One region of the Limnohabitans sp. JirII-29 genome, then DNA from elsewhere that is predicted to be linked to it. Evidence: predicted binding sites of a transcription regulator. Region 1 holds the regulator's gene; each other region holds the start of a gene.
What was found. The regulator HrcA, encoded in region 1, represses chaperone genes, less so after heat shock. The targets are predictions, from matches to a motif close to TTAGCACTCNNNNNNNNNGAGTGCTAA.
Positions count from the first base shown of each region.

Region 2: a site for HrcA is predicted at 2,361-2,387, ahead of rpoH (RNA polymerase sigma factor RpoH). Genes of this name have one in related genera too.
Region 3: a site for HrcA is predicted at 1,951-1,977, ahead of groES (co-chaperone GroES). Genes of this name have one in related genera too.

Region 1 is NZ_NESB01000006.1:186,908-191,124, forward strand. Features, by position in the region: gene B9Z39_RS11400 (DMT family transporter) at 1-230, shown strand, start outside; gene B9Z39_RS11405 (metal-dependent hydrolase) at 227-1,009, opposite strand; gene hrcA (heat-inducible transcriptional repressor HrcA) at 1,190-2,191, opposite strand; gene B9Z39_RS11415 (NAD kinase) at 2,231-3,127, shown strand; gene recN (DNA repair protein RecN) at 3,124-4,217, shown strand, end outside.
Region 2 is NZ_NESB01000013.1:62,835-67,051, forward strand. Features, by position in the region: gene cyoE (heme o synthase) at 1-754, shown strand, start outside; gene B9Z39_RS16045 (SCO family protein) at 754-1,350, shown strand; gene rpoH (RNA polymerase sigma factor RpoH) at 1,396-2,328, opposite strand; gene B9Z39_RS17025 (hypothetical protein) at 2,563-2,751, opposite strand; gene B9Z39_RS16055 (TRAP transporter substrate-binding protein) at 2,729-3,652, shown strand; gene B9Z39_RS16060 (ATP-binding protein) at 3,689-4,217, shown strand, end outside.
Region 3 is NZ_NESB01000002.1:174,822-179,038, reverse strand. Features, by position in the region: gene B9Z39_RS03590 (lytic transglycosylase domain-containing protein) at 1-1,872, shown strand, start outside; gene groES (co-chaperone GroES) at 2,034-2,321, shown strand; gene groL (chaperonin GroEL) at 2,344-3,990, shown strand; gene B9Z39_RS03575 (nucleotidyltransferase domain-containing protein) at 4,185-4,217, shown strand, end outside.

The sequences.
Region 1 (4,217 bases):
GGTTTCAGGCCATGTTTCAAGGTGTGGGGTCGGTGGCGATTTCGGGCATCACGTTCAACATGATGATTCGTCACTATGGGCCCGTGCGTTCCACCATGATCACCGCCCTCGTGCCAGGCTTGTCTGCCTTGGGCGCGTTGGCGGTGTTGGGGGAGCCCATGCAACTGAACGTGCTCGCAGGCCTGGCACTGGTGACCTGCGGCATTTTGTTCGGGGTGCGTAAGGCTTAAAACTCCAGCGTCTGCCCTTCGGTCATGGGCACCACTTTGATGGGGCTGCCTTTCATGGCGTCTTGGAACTCTGCCAACGTGCCTTTGGTCAAAGGGTTGGAGTTGTAGTGCATGGGCATGACCATCTTGGGTTGAATCCAGGTGCGGGCGGCAAAAGCAGCGTCCTCTGGGTCCATGGTGAAGTTGCCACCAATCGGCATGAGCACGAGGTCAGGTTTGTAGCGTTCGCTGATGAATTTCATGTCGCCAAACAAACCGGTATCGCCCATATGCCAAATCTTGAAGCCGTTTTCCAGCTCAATGATGTAGCCCACCGCTTCGCCCGCAGGATGCGATTCGTTTTTGCCGGTCGCAGGATTGTTCCAAACGATCAAGGATGAATGTTCAGCAGCCACCGCCGTGACCTTGATGCCAGGCAAAGGTTTGACGCTACCGGTTTTGTTGAACCGATGACCCAAGTTGGCAGGCAATACACCCAGCGTGATCAGCGGTGTGACCATATCAGCGGGGCCATACAACACGGTGTTGTTGAGTTTGGCCAATTCGGGTGCATCGCCTAAATGGTCCACGTGGGCGTGGGTGACCAACAACAGGTCTATCTTGCCCAACGCTGAAAAATCATTTTTGATATTGGCCGGTGTTTTAGGACCGCCCTTGAGCCAGGGGTCAATCACAATGATTTTTCCACCGGGCGACTTGATGCGAAAACCGGCCTGGCCCAACCATAGCATTTCGGTTTTGCCGTTTGACGCAGGGGCAGTTTGAGCCTGTGCGGACATGCCAAACAAAGCCACGGCGGTCAACGCCACGGCACAGTTCAATTTGAGCCAACGCGTGAGTGTCATAAGTACATCTTTCTTAAAGGGTTGCAGAAACCTTGGCATCTTTGGGTAAAAACCGCAATTCAGACAGAGGGTTTCCCGCAATCCATATGGCGAGCAGTTGCACCGGTGACAGCGCTACTTGTGGCTGAGGGCGTTGCTGACCAGCTTGGACGTGATGTCCACAATTTGAATCATGCGGTCGTAGGCCATGCGGGTTGGGCCAATCACGCCCAAGGTTCCCACCACTTGGCCATCCACCTCATAAGGGGCACTGACCACAGAAAGCTCTTCCATCGGAACAATCTGGCTCTCGCCGCCGATGTAGATGCGCACACCTTCGGCTTGGGCCGAGATATCGAGCAAGCGCACCAATTGCGCCTTTTGTTCAAACAAATCAAAGGCGCGGCGCAAATTGCCCATGTCGCTGGAAAAATCGCTGACCGACAAGAGGTTGCGTTCGCCACTGATCACCACATCGTCTTGCACTTGGGTCAAAGCTTCGGTGCTCACTTGCACCGCCGCTTGCATGAGGGTGGCGATCTCTCCACGCAGGGACTCGACTTCCAGCAGCAGCTTTTCACGCACCTGCTCAATGGCCATGCCCGAGAAGTGTTGGTTGAGGTAATTCGAGGCCTCAATCAACTGCGACTGCGTGTAATCAGCCTCTGTGAACAAGACCCGGTTTTGCACATCGCCTTCTGGCGAGACGATGATGACCAAAAAGCGTTTCTCCGACAAACGCAAAAACTCGATGTGACGAAACACCGAACTGCGTCGCGGGGCAATGACCACGCCGACGAAATGAGACAAGTCAGACAGCAAATGCGCGGCGTTGGCGATGACCTTCTGTGGTTGATCCGCCACCAGTTGCGGCGTGTGCAGCTGTTTTCGGTCGGTGGTGAGCATGGTGTCCACAAACAACCGGTAACCACGCGCGGTGGGAATGCGTCCGGCGGAGGTATGCGGGCTGACGATCAAGCCCAAAGACTCCAGGTCAGACATCACATTGCGAATCGTCGCGGGCGACAGTTCAATGCCAGTTGCGCGCGAGAGCGTGCGTGAACCGACGGGCTGCCCGTCGGCGATGTAGCGCTCTACCAGCGCTTTGAGCAGTAACTTGGCGCGATCGTCTAGCATGGTCATTTCTTGTTCGAATTTTAATGATGTAATTTGGCTATGAAATCGAAGTTTCGCCACATCGCACTGCTCGGAAAATACCAACTACCCACGGCGGGCGGTGCCAAGCCATCTACACGGCTGACCCTGGAGAGCATTGCACAGTTTCTGCACGCGCAGAACTGTGAAGTTGTTCTGGAGCACGACACCGCTGCCAACACCGGATTGTCGGGCTACCCAGTGATGGATGTACGAGGCATTGGCACACACTGCGATTTGGCCTTGGTGGTGGGAGGTGACGGCACCATGCTGGGTTATGGAAGACAACTGGCCCAGTACCAAGTGCCCTTGATTGGCATCAACCAAGGACGACTGGGATTCATCACCGACATTCCGCTGAACGCCTTTGCCGACACCTTGCAAGCCATGCTGCGCGGTGAATACGAAGAAGACAACCGCGCCATGATGCACGCCAAGGTCTGGCGCGATGGGCATTGTGTGTTTGACGCCCTGGCCCTCAACGACGTGGTGGTCAACCGTGGTGCCACCTCGGGCATGGTGGAGATGCGGGTGGAAGTGGATGGCCACTTTGTGGCCAATCAACGCGCCGATGGCTTGATCATTGCCACACCGACGGGCTCAACCGCTTACTCGCTGTCAGCAGGGGGCCCCTTGCTGCACCCCTCTTTGCCGGCCTGGGTGATGGTGCCAATTGCGCCACACACCCTCTCCAACCGCCCCATCGTGCTGGCAGACCCCGGAGAGATCGTGATCGACCTCGTGGCCGGGCGCGATGCCAGTGCCAACTTTGACATGCAATCGTTGGCCTCTTTGTTGATTGGGGACCGCATCACCGTGCGTCGCTCGCAACACAAGGCGCGCTTTTTGCACCCCAAGGGTTGGAGCTACTTTGACACCTTGCGTAAAAAACTGCACTGGAACGAGGGCGTGGCATGAGCTTGCAGCACATCGTTTTGCGCGACTTTGTGATCGTGCGGGAACTCGACCTGAACCTGTCGAGTGGCTTCACAGCGCTGACGGGTGAAACCGGTGCGGGCAAATCCATTTTGATTGACGCCTTGCAGTTGGTCCTGGGCGCGCGTGCTGACGCCAGCGTGGTGCGCGAAGGCGCTGCACGGGCTGAGATTTGTGCGGAGTTTGATGTCAACACGGATCTACACAGTTGGCTTCACGAAGAAGGCTTTGACGCTGACAGTGCACCCGCCGACAGCTTGTTGCTCAAGCGCACCATCGACGCACAAGGCAAAAGCCGCGCCTGGATAAACGGCAGCCCAGCCACTGCCACCCAGTTGCGGGCCTTGGGCGACAAAGTGCTCGACATCCACGGCCAGCACGCCTGGCAAAGCCTGACCCGCCCCGACGCAGTGCGGGGCTTGCTCGACGCCTACGCGGGTGTGAGCTTAGGGCCATTGGGTCAGTTATGGAGCACGTGGCGACGCAGCGTGCAAGCACTGCAAGATGCACGCAACGCACAACACACACTGCAAGAAGAACGTGAACGCCTGCTTTGGCAAATGACTGAAGTCGACAAACTCTCGCCTGGCAGCGACGAGTGGGACGAGCTCAACACGCAGCACACGCGCTTGTCCAACGCGCAAGCCCTGATGGACGCGACCAGCGCTGCAATAGCCGCACTGGAAGATGAAGACAACGGTGCCTTGCACCAACTGGCGCGCGCACAAGATGTGCTGCAAGACCAAGCCAGCGTGGAGGCTGAATTTGCCAACTGGGTCGATGTGCTGGCGTCTAGCCTGGCGCAAGCCGCCGATGTGGCGCACTCCTTGCACAGCTACTTGGGACATACCGAGCTGGACCCTCAGCGTTTGCACAGCCTGGATGAACGAATGTCATTGTGGATGTCACTGGCGCGCCGCTTCAAACGCACACCGCAGGAGCTCCCCGCCCTTTACCAAGAATGGCGCACACGGCTGTCGCAACTCGATGCCGCCACCGACTTGGGCGCTTTAGAAGCCACACAGGCACAGGCCGCTGTGGCTTACCAGGCACAGGCACGTGTGGTGTCACA
Region 2 (4,217 bases), on a different contig from region 1:
AGAGGTGAAATTGGCTGCGCTGGCCTGCTTGGGCATTTGGTTTGTCTCGGGTGCTGCCGCGGCGTTCAACTGCCTGGTTGAAAAAGGCATCGACTCGCGCATGAAGCGCACGGCCTGGCGTCCTACCGCCAAAGGTGAGTTGAGCGATCGCGACACTTTGCTGTTCTCAACCGCGATGTGTGCGGTTGGGTCCTGGATTCTGTATGTCTGGGTCAACCCCCTCACCATGTGGCTGACCTTTGCCACTTTTGTGGGTTATGCCGTGGTCTATACCGTCATCTTGAAACCTTTGACGCCACAAAACATCGTCATTGGGGGCGCTTCGGGGGCCATGCCGCCCGTGCTCGGGTGGGCGGCCATGACAGGCGATGTAGGGCCTGAGGCGCTGATTCTGTTCTTGATCATCTTCTTGTGGACCCCACCGCACTTTTGGGCCCTGGCTCTTTACCGTGTGGAGGACTATCGCAAATCAGGTTTGCCCATGCTGCCCGTCACACACGGCAACGAATTCACCCGTTTGCAAATCGTCCTCTACACCTGGGTCTTGTTTGCGGCTTGTTTGATGCCTTTCATTTACCGCATGAGCGGTTGGCTTTACTTGGTCAGTGCCGTGCTGTTGAGTCTGGGCTTTTGTGCTTATGGCTGGGCTTTGTGGCGCAACTACTCGGATGCCCTGGCGCGTAAAACCTTTCGCTTTTCACTCATCCATTTGAGTCTGCTGTTCGCGGCACTCTTGATCGACCACTACCTGTGATGCCTATGTTTACACGACGCGCACTTTTGTCTTGTTGGAGCGCATTCACCATTGCCACCTTGGTGGCTTGCAGTCCCGACAAACCCAGCTTCAAAGCCATCGACATCACAGGCGCTGACTACGCGCGTGGCTTCACGCTGAGCGACCACAACGGCCAAACGCGCAGCTTGTCCGACTTCAAAGGCAAGGTGGTGGTGGTCTTCTTTGGCTACACCCAGTGCCCGGATGTCTGCCCCACCTCGATGACCGAGTTGGCCGAGGTCAAGCGTTTGCTTGGCGCTGATGGCGACAAACTGCAAGGCGTGTTCATCACGGTGGATCCCGCGCGTGACACAGCTGAATTGCTCAAGGCCTACATGGGCAACTTTGACCCCAGCTTTGTGGCATTCATCCCCACGCCTGAGCAGTTGGCCGCCGTGGCCAAAGACTACAAGGTGTATTACAAAAAAGTCGATGGCAAAACACCCACCAGCTACACCATGGACCACTCTGCGGGCAGCTATGTGTACGACCCCCAGGGCAACCTGCGTTTGTTCAGCCGCTATGGCAGCGGGCCGCAAGCTTTGGCAGAAGATATCAAAACCTTGCTGAAATAAAAAAGGCCGCTGTGACAGCGGCCTTTGTCAGTCAGCCATGCTGTTTCAAGCGTACTCAGCCAAGGCGGTCTTCATCTTCTTCATCGCAGCCACTTCGATTTGACGGATGCGCTCAGCACTCACGCCGTACTCGGCGGCCAAGTCATGCAGCGTCATGCCGCCTGAACCGTTGTCTTCCACCTTCAACCAGCGTTCTTCCACAATCCGGCGGCTGCGTTCGTCCAGCACATTCAGTGCGGCGGCAATGCCATCAGACGCCAACACATCGCGCTGATGCGCCGCGATCATGGCCGTGGGTTCGTGGTTGGCGTCGGTCAAATAGGCAATTGGACCAAACGCATCTTCGTTGTCGTCGCTGGAAGTGGGGTCCAGCAGCACATCGCCACCGGCCATGCGCATTTCCATCTCCACCACCTCTTCGGCTTTGACATTGAGCTTGTGTGCCACAGCCTCCACTTCTAGTGGATTCAAGGTGTCACGGTGGGTATCGGCATCCATGGCTGACGCATCGGCCTTGAAGCCTTGCTTCATGGAGCGCAAGTTGAAAAACAATTTGCGTTGTGCCTTGGTCGTGGCCACCTTGACCATGCGCCAATTCTTCAGGATGTACTCATGAATCTCGGCTTTGATCCAGTGCATGGCGTAGCTCACCAAACGCACGCCTTGGTCGGGGTCGAAGCGTTTGACTGCTTTCATCAGCCCCACATTGCCTTCTTGAATCAAGTCGGCGTGCGGCAGTCCGTAGCCCAAATACTGGCGTGACACCGACACCACTAAGCGCAGGTGTGAGAGCACCAGCTTTCCGGCCGCTTCAATGTCGTTGTTGTCTCGCAATTTGCGTGCGAATTCCTGCTCTTGTTCAAGCGTGAGCATGGGCAAACGGTTGGCTGCTGAAATATAAGCATCCAAGTTACCCAGCGGCGGCACCATCGCCCATGGGTTGGTGACGGTCAATGCAGATTGTGTGAGTGTTGTCATGTGTAGCCCTTTCGGTTACCAGTTATGCAATATTAGCACTCTTCGATCTGGAGTGCTAATTCTCAGGGGTTTACCCTAAATTGCTTCCGCTTTTGCAGCGTGTGACAAATACATCATTACCAAAATTAAATAAAAAGTGTCAATTTTCTTGTTAGTACCAAATATAATTATTTTACTTATTTTTAAATAAAAAGGTTTATTTATGGTGGCTGGTATACACAAGGAAGTCGATCATCAGCGTCGCATGCTGGGTGCGACAGCAATGGCCTCGATATTGCCAAGCGCCGCATCTGCGGCTTCTGAGCCCCAAGCGCCATCGGTGTCGAAGGGCCATGTGAACTTGCGGCTGGTTGCCGCTTGGCCAGATACCTTGTCAGGGCCGGCCCATATCTTGAAGCGCATGGCCTCTAAGGTCAAAGCCATGTCGGGTGGCACGCTGACGATTGAGGTGGTGTTTGCCAACCAAACCAAGCTGTCTGCATTGCAATTGTTCGATGCGGTGGCCAGTGGCGAGATCGACATGGCGCATTCCACAGCGTATTACTGGACCTCGCGATCCTCCGCCTTCAATTTCTTTTCCACGGTTCCTTTTGGCATGATGGCCGTGGAACATTACGGCTGGTTGCGACATGGCGGAGGCTATGCGTTGTGGCATCAACTCTGTGCACAGCGTGGTGTAGTGCCCATGCCATGCGGCAATACAGGTGTCCAAATGGGGGGGTGGATGACCAAACCCATCACCTCTTTGGCATCGGTGAAAGGTCTCAAAATTCGATACCCTGGTCTGGGTGGTGAGATCTTCAAAGCCTTGGGTGCCCAGCCTGTGACCTTGCCCGCCGTTGACATCAAGCCCGCGCTGTTGGATGGCCGCCTGGATGGTGCCGAGTGGGTGGCTCCCTGGAGTGATCTGGAGATGGGCTTGCAAGACGTGTGTGACTACTACTACGCACCCGGATTCCACGAGCCCGGGCACACCCTGGAGTTGCTGATCAACCAATCGCTGTGGAACAAGTTGTCGCCCTCGCACCGCGCCATCATGGAGAGCTACTGCTGGGGTGAGTTCACTGAAACGCAAGCGCATTTCTATGCGGAAAATGCCCATGCGCTGGATCGATTGCGTGCGATCAAAAAACTCCAGATCTTGCGCTTCCCCAACGATGTCGTGAAAGAGTACAGAAAAAAGACACCAGACGTGATTCGCAGTGTGGTCGAAGGCGATGCCTTTTCGCGCACGGTGTACGAGAGCTACTACGCTTATTTACGCCAGCAACTGCGCTGGGCAGAGCTGTCAGACCGGGCCTATTGGCAGGCACGCTACATCTGAGGCACGGGGTGACCATGTTTTGTGGGGCATGTCGTCATGCGTAGTGCGGCAAAGGCCACGTGGCTGCAACGAAAAAGTGTTTTGATTTGGGGCACTTGGGCGGTGGTGGCGTGCATGCTCTTGTCTTTGGTCGGGCTGTATGTCTTCAGCGCGCGTCAACAAGTCCAAGACAGCGCGTGGGCTGAAGCAGACGCTGAGGCCAAACTGGTGGCACTCAGTGTCCAGGCGCGCACCCAACACGTGGACGATATCCTGGTCCACACCCGCGATTCGTTTGAGCGTTACGGGCCTGGGCTGACAGAAAAAGATGCTTTGCTCAAATCAAAAAGCTCTTCGGCAGACGTTCCGTATCTGGCCATCTTGATCGTCAACACGGCAGGCGACGCCATCTTGTCGCTGCCCAGCAATGATTTCCAAGCCGATTTTTCAAAAATTGCCGAGGAAGCTGGCACACATGCCGATGACGGACCGTTTGCGGCGTCAGTCGCCACCCTTCTAGGGCATTTCTTTGTGCGTGCAGTTCCGTTGCGATTTGCCGATGGCACTTACGCAGGCGCTGTGGTGG
Region 3 (4,217 bases), on a different contig from region 1:
CCGCAAGCCAAAGGCCATCCACTCGAAGCCTGGGCCGCGTACTGGGAACTCAAAGCCCGCCTAGATGAAGCCAGCACGCAAGAGGTGCGCAGCTACCTGAGCCGCTATGCCGGCACCTACCAAGAAGACCGCTTGCGCAACGATTGGTTGCTGCTGCTGGGCAGTCGACGTGACTGGACCACACTGAGCGACGAACACCCGCATTACCGCATGCGCGACGACCGTGAACTGCGTTGCTACATATTGACCGTCGAGCTGCTTGAAAAAGGGCCACGGGCAACACCCGATTTGGCAGACGAGGTAAGACGCAACTGGATGGGCATGCGCGAGGCCGATGACGGCTGCACGCTGGCAGCAGACCGCTTGTATTTCAACAAGCAATTCACGGCCTTGGACATTTGGCGCAAAGCCCGCCTGATGATGGAACACAACCGCCCACGCACGGCACGCAATGCGGTGTTCATCGTGGCGCCAGATGCCGCCAACGCGGTGACTGACTTGAACAACAACGCCCTCAAATTCTTAGCCAAGCACATCGCGGCCCCACAAAAAGTACGTCAAGAGTTGGTGGTCATGGCTTTGGTCAAGGTGGCCGCCACCGATGCAGACGAAGCCGCCAGGTTGATGAAAAACAAATGGCAGCCTTACCTCACGACCGAAGAACGCCACTGGGTGTGGGGGGTGATTGGCCGTCAATCGGCCATGCGTCTGGACGAAGACACGCTGGACCACTTCGCCCGCGTGGCCCACGACAAAGACCTCAATGACGACATGTTGGCGTGGAAAGCCCGCGCAGCACTGCGCGCAGGAAACAGCCCGAAATGGGCAACGGTGGAGTCGGCCATTCAGGCCATGAGCCCCGACGCACGACGCGACCCCACCTGGATTTATTGGCACGCCCGCGCCTTGCTGGCACGCAAGCGCGTGACGCCTCAAGTGCAACAAGAAGCCACCGCCGCGCTAGAGAGCATTGCTGGCGTACGCGGCTTTTACGAGCAACTGGCCCTGGAAGAGTTGGGCCGCAAAGTGACCGCCCCCGCTCGCCCTGCGCCACCGGCGCCAGAAGAAATGGAAGTCGCACGCAACAACCCTTCCTTGCAACGTGCGCTGTATGCCATGGCCATCGGTTTGCGGTCTGAAGGTGTGCGCGAATGGAACTACGCCACCAACCTGGTCAATGCCCAAGGTCAAAGCGGCTTGATGAGCGACCGCGAATTGCTCGCAGCCGCTCAGCTGGCCTGCGACCACCAGGTGTGGGACCGCTGCATCAACACCAGCGACAAGACGCGCCAGGTGATGGACTTTGAACAGCGCTTTCCCATGCCCTTCAAAGACAGCGTCATTGCACGTGCACGCGACATCAACCTCGACCCAGCGTATGTGTACGGCTTGATTCGCCAAGAAAGCCGCTTTGTGATGGACGCACGCTCTGGCGTGGGCGCCTCGGGCTTGATGCAAGTCATGCCCGCCACCGCCAAGTGGACCGCGCGCAAGATCGGCATGAACGGTTTCACACCCGACCAAATCACCGACCGCGACACCAACATAGCCATCGGCACGGGTTATCTGAAATTGGTGCTCGACAGCTTTGAAGGCTCGATGCCCTTGGCCGCTGCGGCCTACAACGCAGGCCCAAGCCGCTCACGCCGTTGGCGTGCGCCCAACGAGGGGGCAGGTCCGGTCTTGGAAGGTGCCATCTGGGCCGAGAACGTGCCATTCAACGAGACCCGTGACTATGTGAAAAAGGTGCTTTCCAACACCACCAACTACGCGGCGTTGATCACCGGACAACCTCAGTCACTCAAGGCCCGTTTGGGACAAGTGGGCCCACGCAACGCCACCGCACCGGCAGAAAACCTCGATCTGCCCTGACGCGCGCGGGTTCAGGCTGAACAAAACACCCCACTGATTTGGCCCCTGCCCTTGAAATGTCACAGACATGCCCTAAAATTAGCACTCAATGGCGTCGAGTGCTAACAACTCGCACCCGACTCCAGGTAATTTCAATCCTTTAGTTCCAATTTGGAGATGCAATGAAACTTCGTCCTCTCGGCGATCGCGTGATCGTTAAACGTATCGAAAGCGAAACAAAAACCGCTTCTGGCATCGTGATCCCTGATTCCGCTGCTGAAAAGCCCGATCAAGGCGAAATCCTGGCCGTTGGCCCAGGTAAGAAAAATGACAAAGGCGAACTGCTCGCCATGAACGTCAAAGTTGGCGAACGCGTGTTGTTCGGCAAGTACAGCGGCCAAACCGTCAAAGTCGACGGTGAAGAGCTGTTGGTCATGAAAGAAGAAGACCTCTTCGCCGTGGTCGCCTAATCAAATATCTGGAGAATTCAAAATGGCAGCAAAAGACGTAATTTTCGGCGGCGAAGCCCGCGCACGCATGGTTGAAGGCGTGAACATTTTGGCCAACGCGGTCAAAGTGACCCTGGGCCCCAAGGGTCGCAACGTGGTGCTTGAGCGCTCTTTCGGCGCTCCCACCGTGACCAAGGACGGTGTGTCCGTGGCCAAAGAAATCGAACTCAAAGACAAGTTGCAAAACATGGGCGCCCAGATGGTCAAGGAAGTCGCTTCCAAGACCTCTGACAACGCTGGCGACGGCACCACCACTGCCACCGTGTTGGCACAAGCCATCGTGCGCGAAGGCATGAAGTACGTGGCCGCAGGCATGAACCCCATGGACCTCAAGCGCGGCATCGACAAAGCAGTGACTGCTTTGATCGAAGAACTGAAGAAAGCCACCAAGGCCACCACCACCAGCAAAGAAATCGCCCAAGTCGGTTCGATCTCTGCCAACAGCGACCACAGCATTGGTGAAATCATCGCCAACGCCATGGAAAAAGTGGGCAAAGAAGGCGTGATCACTGTGGAAGACGGCAAGTCGTTGAACAACGAACTCGACGTAGTGGAAGGCATGCAATTCGACCGCGGCTACCTGTCGCCCTACTTCATCAACAACCCCGAGAAGCAAGCTGCTTTGTTGGACAACCCCTTCGTGTTGTTGTTTGACAAGAAGATCAGCAACATCCGTGACCTGTTGCCCACCTTGGAAGCCGTTGCCAAAGCAGGCCGTCCTTTGTTGATCATTGCCGAAGAAGTCGAAGGCGAAGCCTTGGCAACTTTGGTGGTCAACACCATCCGTGGCATCTTGAAAGTTGTGGCTGTCAAGGCACCTGGCTTTGGTGATCGTCGCAAAGCCATGTTGGAAGACATCGCTATCTTGACCGGCGGCAAAGTGATCGCTGAAGAAGTGGGCTTGACCCTCGAAAAAGTAACCTTGGCTGACCTCGGCCAAGCCAAGCGCATCGAAGTGGGCAAAGAAAACACCATCATCATCGACGGCGCAGGTGCTGCTGCTGACATCGAAGCCCGCGTCAAACAAGTGCGCGTGCAAATCGAAGAAGCCACTTCTGACTACGACCGCGAAAAACTGCAAGAGCGCGTGGCCAAGTTGGCTGGCGGTGTTGCCGTGATCAAAGTGGGCGCTGCCACCGAAGTCGAAATGAAAGAGAAAAAAGCCCGCGTGGAAGACGCCCTGCACGCCACCCGCGCTGCTGTGGAAGAAGGCATCGTGGCTGGTGGTGGCGTGGCTTTGCTGCGTGCCCGTCAAGCCGCTGGCACCATCAAGGGTGACAACGCTGACCAAGAAGCCGGTATCAAGCTGGTGTTGAAAGCCATCGAAGCGCCTCTGCGCGAGATCGTGTACAACGCCGGTGGCGAACCATCGGTGGTGGTCAACGCGGTGTTGGCTGGCAAAGGTAACTACGGCTTCAACGCTGCCAACGACACCTATGGCGACATGATCGAAATGGGTATCTTGGACCCAACCAAAGTGACCCGCACCGCGCTGCAAAACGCAGCCTCCGTGGCTTCGTTGATGTTGACCACCGAGTGCATGGTGTCAGAAGCTCCGAAAGAAGAAGCTGCTGGCGGCGGTATGCCTGATATGGGTGGGATGGGCGGCATGGGCGGCATGGGCATGTAAGCTCTCCTTGCCTGAGAGCACAGGGCAGCGTTGCAACCGCTTGCCGTGGCGATGCCACTGTCAGCGCGTTTGCGCCTTGCCCTGCACTCTCATGCTGCGTCGCAGTGACTTTGGTTGCTATGACTCAACTCAAAAAAAGCCTCGCAATTTTTGCGAGGTTTTTTTTCGCTTCTGCGTTGCGACACAATAGCCCAATGGACTCTCGCCCCATCATTGCTCTGCTGCAA